3 regions of the Nonomuraea sp. NPDC003754 genome follow, and region 3 is predicted to be linked to each of the others. Evidence: predicted binding sites of a transcription regulator. Region 3 holds the regulator's gene; each other region holds the start of a gene.
What was found. Region 3 encodes HrcA, which represses chaperone genes, less so after heat shock. Its sites were predicted from a motif close to TTGGCACTCTCNNNNNGAGAGTGCCAA; they were not measured.
Positions count from the first base shown of each region.

Region 1: groL (chaperonin GroEL) is a predicted target of HrcA. The motif match lies at 730-756, and genes of this name have one in related genera.
Region 2: groES (co-chaperone GroES) is a predicted target of HrcA. The motif match lies at 1,537-1,563, and genes of this name have one in related genera.

Region 1 is NZ_JBSGJX010000019.1:36,947-39,213, forward strand. Features, by position in the region: gene ACWEVS_RS23580 (cold-shock protein) at 249-449, shown strand; gene groL (chaperonin GroEL) at 865-2,267, shown strand, end outside.
Region 2 is NZ_JBSGJX010000001.1:498,951-501,217, forward strand. Features, by position in the region: gene groL (chaperonin GroEL) at 1-984, opposite strand, end outside; gene groES (co-chaperone GroES) at 1,136-1,447, opposite strand; gene ACWEVS_RS02245 (Uma2 family endonuclease) at 1,731-2,267, shown strand, end outside.
Region 3 is NZ_JBSGJX010000007.1:95,666-97,932, forward strand. Features, by position in the region: gene dnaJ (molecular chaperone DnaJ) at 1-659, opposite strand, end outside; gene hrcA (heat-inducible transcriptional repressor HrcA) at 671-1,675, opposite strand; gene ACWEVS_RS11350 (DUF3097 domain-containing protein) at 1,919-2,267, shown strand, end outside.

The sequences.
Region 1 (2,267 bases), on a different contig from region 3:
GCAGGTTGTCCATGCCAGGTGAGAGGGTTTCTTCATCGGAAGATGGAATATTTGACTAACCTTTAGGCCACTACAAGAATGCCCGTCACGAACACCGAGAACGAGTTTGGCGATTGACTCTGTTGTTCTACGGCATGCCACAGGTATGGTCGAGGGCGATCGTCCGGCTGATTTCCCCATAAGTCGTGGCGATCGCGGATCCCGCGAGTGAATGGGCGGGGTCCGGAGCCCAGTAAGAGGAGTCGGAAGTGGCGCAGGGCACCGTCAAGTGGTTCAACGCGGACAAGGGCTACGGCTTCATCGCGGTAGACGGTGGTAAGGATGTATTCGTCCATTACTCAGCGATCTTGATGGACGGCTATCGGGCACTCGAGCAGGGCCAGCGGGTCGAGTTCGAGATAACCCAGGGCCAGAAGGGTCCCCAGGCGGAATCCGTCAGGACTGTCTGAACCAGAACCATCAAGGCACCGGCAGCTCACACGGCGGCGCAGTCCGTGCGGATCTGTCATGTCCTTTTCGTCGATCCGGGCAGGTCCGGTCCGCGTCAGCCGATCGGGCCTGCCCGTCGTACTCTGGAGCCATGGGGCAGGGGGCGGACGGCTCCGCGTGGCCGCGTGACGAAAGCGGCGATGATCGCGAAGCGTTCTCCGCGACGACCCGCGTGCGGGGTTGACCTGGGCGAAAGCGCGCCTCGCTTGCACTCGGCAGGGTAGAGTGCTAAACAGTTCGTTGGCACTCTGGTTATGAGAGTGCCAGACACTGGGATCGAGACGATGGGGTCCGCCGAATGGAGTCGGGCCCATGCCGTCGCGGGCGTCGGCTCGGTCCGCTGCAAGCCACCCTGCATCTGGGAGGTCTAGCCTTATGGCAGCCAAGATGATCGCGTTTGACGAGGACGCCCGGCGCGGTCTCGAGCGCGGTATGAACCAGCTCGCCGACGCCGTCAAGGTGACCCTCGGCCCCAAGGGCCGCAACGTCGTGCTGGAGAAGAAGTGGGGCGCTCCCACGATCACCAACGATGGTGTCTCCATCGCCAAGGAGATCGAGCTCGAGGACCCGTGGGAGAAGATCGGCGCCGAGCTGGTCAAGGAAGTCGCCAAGAAGACGGACGACGTCGCGGGTGACGGCACCACCACCGCCACCGTGCTCGCCCAGGCGCTGGTACGCGAGGGCCTGCGCAACGTCGCCGCCGGCGCCAACCCGATGTCCCTGAAGAAGGGCATCGAGGCCGCCGTCGAGCGCGTCAGCGAGGAGCTCTCCAAGCTGGCCAAGGACGTGGAGACCAAGGAGCAGATCGCCTCCACCGCCTCCATCTCCGCCGGCGACGCCGAGATCGGCAACCTCATCGCCGAGGCGATGGACAAGGTCGGCAAGGAAGGCGTCATCACCGTCGAGGAGAGCAACACCTTCGGCCTCGAGCTCGAGCTCACCGAGGGTATGCGCTTCGACAAGGGCTACGTCTCCGGTTACTTCGTGACCGACCCCGAGCGCATGGAGGCGGTCCTCGAGGACCCCTACATCCTCATCGTCAACTCCAAGGTCTCGGCCAACAAGGACCTGCTGCCGCTGCTCGACAAGGTCGTGCAGGCCGGCAAGCCGCTGCTGATCATCGCTGAGGACATCGAGGGCGAGGCTCTGGCCACCCTGGTCGTCAACAAGATCCGCGGCCTGTTCAAGTCGGTCGCCGTCAAGGCTCCCGGCTTCGGTGACCGCCGCAAGGCCATGCTGGGCGACATCGCCACCCTGACCGGTGGCCAGGTCGTCTCCGAGGAGGTCGGCCTCAAGCTCGAGTCCGCCACCCTCGACCTGCTCGGCCGCGCCCGCAAGGTCGTCGTCACCAAGGACGAGACCACCATCGTCGACGGCGCCGGTGACCCCGAGCAGATCGCCGGCCGGGTCAACGAGATCCGCGCCGAGATCGAGCGCACCGACTCCGACTACGACCGCGAGAAGCTCCAGGAGCGCCTGGCCAAGCTCGCCGGTGGTGTCGCCGTCATCAAGGCCGGTGCCGCGACCGAGGTCGAGCTCAAGGAGCGCAAGCACCGCATCGAGGACGCCGTCCGCAACGCGAAGGCGGCCGTCGAGGAGGGCATCGTCCCCGGCGGTGGCGTGGCCCTGCTGCAGGCCGGCACCAAGGCGTTCGACAAGCTCGAGCTCCAGGGTGACGAGGCCACCGGTGCGGCGATCGTCCGCAAGGCGCTGGAGGAGCCGCTGAAGCAGATCGCGGTCAACGCCGGCCTCGAGGGCGGCGTCGTGGTCGAGCGCGT
Region 2 (2,267 bases), on a different contig from region 3:
GGTGGCGTCCTTGGTGACGACGACACGGCGGGCGGTGCCGAGCACCTCGAGGCCGACCTGGTCGAGCTTGAGGCCGATCTCCTCGCTGACGACCTGGCCGGCGGTCAGGATCGCGATGTCCTGCAGCATGGCCTTGCGGCGGTCACCGAAGCCGGGGGCCTTGACGGCCACCGAGGTGAAGGTGCCGCGGATCTTGTTGGTCACCAGGACGGCCAGGGCCTCGCCCTCGACGTCCTCGGCGATGACCAGCAGCGCCTTCTTGGTCTGGGCGACCTTCTCCAGCAGCGGCAGGAAGTCGGCGATCGAAGCGATCTTGCCCTGGTGGATCAGGATGTACGGGTCCTCGAGGACCGCTTCCATGCGCTCGGGGTCGGTGACCATGTAGGCCGACAGGTAGCCCTTGTCGAACTGCAGGCCCTCGGTGAACTCGAGCTCCATGCCCATGGCGTTGGACTCTTCGACGGTGATGACACCGTCCTTGCCCACCTTGTCGAACGCCTCGGCGATCAGCTCGCCGATCTTGGCGTCCTGAGCGGAGATCGTCGCGACATTGGCGATCTCCTTCTTGTCCTCGACAGGGCGCGCGGAGGCCAGCAGCTTGTCGCTGACGGCCTTGGCGGCCTGGTCGATGCCGCGCTTGAGCGACAGCGGGGAAGCGCCCGCGGCCACGTTGCGCAGGCCCTCGCGGACCATCGCCTGGGCGAGGACGGTCGCCGTGGTGGTGCCGTCACCGGCGATGTCGTTGGTCTTGGTCGCCACTTCCTTGGCGAGCTGGGCGCCGAGGTTCTCGTACGGCGCCTCGAGCTCGACCTCGCGAGCGATGGTGACGCCGTCGTTGGTGATGGTCGGCGCCCCGAACTTCTTGTCGATGACCACGTTGCGGCCGCGCGGGCCCAGGGTCACCTTCACTGCGTCCGCGAGGGCGTTGACGCCGCGCTCAAGCGCGCGCCGCGCGTCCTCTTCGAACTCCAGGATCTTCGGCATGGGAAAAGTCCTCTCAGCGTCCCATCCGGAGACGTACGAGGGCCGCCGTCGCCTGCCTCAGCCGACGCGTCGGGCAGATGGCGGTCCATCAGGCACGTCCGTTGGCGGTGAAAGCCCCGGGCACTTGGCGGGCCCGGGGCTTTCTCACGGCTTACTTCTCGATGATGGCGAGAACGTCACGGGCGGAGAGCACGAGGTACTCCTCGCCGCCGTACTTGACCTCCGTGCCGCCGTACTTGCTGTAGAGGACGATGTCGCCCTCGCTGACGTCGAGCGGGATGCGCTTCTCGCCGTCCTCGTCCCAGTTGCCCGGGCCCACCGCGAGGACCTTGCCCTCCTGCGGCTTCTCCTTGGCGGTGTCCGGGATGACCAGGCCGGAAGCGGTGGTCTGCTCGGCCTCAAGCGGCTGGACCACAATGCGGTCGCCGAGCGGCTTAACGGGAACCTTAGTGGCGGTCGTCACGATCGGACCTCCCCTTCAGATTTGGATGATCTAGAAGAGGCGACCAGCTGGGCCTGCCGTCGCGGGTGTCAGACCTGCCTCGTCGCACGTTGGCACTCTCAAGGGGAGAGTGCCAACACGAAACAGTATGCAAGCAGGCCTTGCCCGTCAACACGAACCGCTCTGCTCAGCTCAGAGCGATACTCGGGCGCCGGAAAACTCCCCTCCCGGACGACACGGAGCCGCGAAAGGGGGAACACTGGACCACGTGACGACCAGAAACGGCGGTGACGACGACGCTACGATGCGTGACGTGACCAGCACGATGGATGACGTGCGCCACGTCCTCGCCAACTGGCCGTTGCCACCGGAGGGCGGGTGGACGGCCGACGACCTGGACCTGCTCCCCGAGGACGGGCCCCATGGCGAACCGGATCTCTTCAAGCATGTCGAACTCGTCGATGGAGCCCTCCTCCTCATGTCCCCCCAGAGACGCTTCCACGATCTCGTCATTCGCCGCCTCGCCACGGCTCTCGAAGGCCAGGCCCCTCTGGACCGCGGAATCGCGGCCCAGATGGACGTCACCATCGCGCCCCGCCAGCGCCCCTGCCCCGATCTCGTCGTGATCGACGCCACGGTCGCGGCCGACCTGGACCGCACGGCCTACACACCCCGTGAGGTCCACCTGGTGGTGGAGGTGGTCTCGCCGGAGTCGGAGCATCGTGACAACCACGTCAAGCCCGGCATCTACGCCGCGGCCGGCATCGAGCACTTCTGGATCGTGAAAGACGAGAACGGCAAGCCCGTCATCCACACCTACGAGCTCGACGAGGTCGTAGGC
Region 3 (2,267 bases):
GGGATGCGCACCTTGATCGTACGGCGGGTGCGGACCCGGCCGTCGCCCGAGCACTCCTGGCAGGGGTGGCGGATGATCGAGCCGAAGCCGCCGCACTGGGGGCACGGCCGCGAGGTCATGACCTGGCCCAGGAACGACCTGGTGACCTGGGAGATCTCACCGCGCCCCTGACACATGTCACAGGTGTCGGGATGCGTGCCTGGAGCGGCGCCCGAACCGGAGCACACCTCGCACAGCACGGCCGTGTCGACGTTGAGCTCCCTGGTGGTGCCGAACGCCGCCTCGCGCAGGTCGAGCTCGACCCTGATGGTCGCGTTGCGCCCTCTCCTGGCGCGCGAGCGGGGGCCTCGGGCGCCGCCCGCCGTGCCGAAGAAGGCGTCCATGATGTCGCTGAAGGGGAAGCCTGCGCCGAATCCGCCGGCTCCGGCACCCGCGCCCGCGCTCGCGAAGGGGTCGGCGCCCAGGTCGTACATCTGGCGCTTGTTGGGATCGGACAGGACCTCGTAGGCCTGCGTGATCTCCTTGAAGCGCTCCTGGGTCGCCGGATCGGGGTTCACATCGGGGTGCAGCTCGCGCGCCAGCCGACGATACGCCTTCTTGATCTCGTCCTGACTGGCGTCACGGCGCACCCCGAGGGTGCCGTAGTAGTCGTTTGCCACTTATCGACCTCTTATGATGCAGCCAGGATCTGGCTGACGTAGCGGGCCACCGCGCGTACAGCGCCCATCGTCACGGGGTAGTCCATCCGGGTGGGACCGAGCACGCCGAGGCGGGCCCCGGAACCGTACCCGGTGGCGACGAGGGAGGTGCCACGCAGTCCTGTGTAGGGGTTCTCCGAGCCGATCCTGACGGTGAGCGTGGTCGGCATGTCGGAAGTCTCGCCGAGCAGGCGCATGAGCACGACCTGCTCCTCCAGCGCCTCGAGCACGTCGCGCAGGCCCGTGGTGAAGTCGGCGCCCGCCAGGTTGGCCGCCCCGGCGAAGACGATCTTCTCGTCGTGGCGGTCGACCAGGGTCTCCAGCAGCACCGACAGGATCGTCGCCGCCGCCGGCCGGTCCTCGACCGCCAGCCGCTCGGGCAGGTCGGCGACCTGCTCGGGCACCTTGTTGAGCCCGCAGCCGTCGAGGCACGCGTTGAGCACCGCGCGCAGGTGCGCGACCCTCGACTCCTCGATCGGCTCGGGTAGCTCGATGACGCGCTGCTCGACCCGGCCGGTGTTCGTGATCAGCACGAACATCACCCGCCTGTCGGTCAGCGGGACCAGCTCCAGATGACGGACCGTCGACTGCGACAGCGTCGGGTACTGCACCACCGCCACCTGTCTGGTCAGCTGCGCCAGCAACCGGACCGTGCGGGTGACCACGTCGTCGAGGTCGACCGCACCGGCGAGGAACGTCTCGATCGCCCTGCGCTCGGCGGCCGAGAGCGGCTTGATCTGCGACAGCCTGTCCACGAAGAGCCGGTAGCCCTTGTCCGTCGGCACCCGTCCGGCGCTGGTGTGGGGCTGGGCGATGTAGCCCTGCTCCTCCAGCGCCGCCATGTCGTTCCTGACCGTGGCCGGGGAGACGTTCAGGTTGTGGCGCTCGGCCAGCGCCTTCGAGCCCACCGGTTCGTTGGTGGACACGTAGTCCTCGACAATGGCGCGGAGCACCGCAAGCTTCCGATCATCGAGCACGTGCTCACCTCCCTGCCTGTTGAGGAACGACAGGTCTAGCACTCTGTGTTCCCGAGTGCCAAGTGTACGGCTCTCGCCCACAAGGTGCGATAACACGCGGAGTCAAGCCGGCCGCAAGCCGTACGCCGACAATACTGTCCATGACCGACGTTCCACCGCCCCCCTGGCGGTACCCCGAAGAGGGGCCCTGGCGTCCTTCTCGTCGCGCGCCGCTGCGACACGGCGATTTGCTACGGTCCCCCCATGTACGAGCGTGACGTCCTTGCGGGGAACTGGCGGCGCCCCGGCAAGGGGAAGATCCCGGTCGTGCCGGCCGAACGCGACCTGGTCGTGGAGGACGCCGACAGCGGGTTCTGCGGCGCGGTGGTGGCCTGCGACAAGGAGGCGGTCACGCTCGAGGACCGCTTCGGCAAGCGGCGGCTGTTCCCGCTGGCGCCCGCCGCGTTCCTGCTGGAGGGCAGGCCCGTGACCCTGGTACGGCCCGCCGCCGCCCCCGCCGGTCCCCGGCGCAGCGCCTCCGGCTCGATCGCCGTCGAGGGGCTGCGGGCCAGGGTCGCGCGGGAGAGCCGCATCTACGTCGAGGGCGTGCACG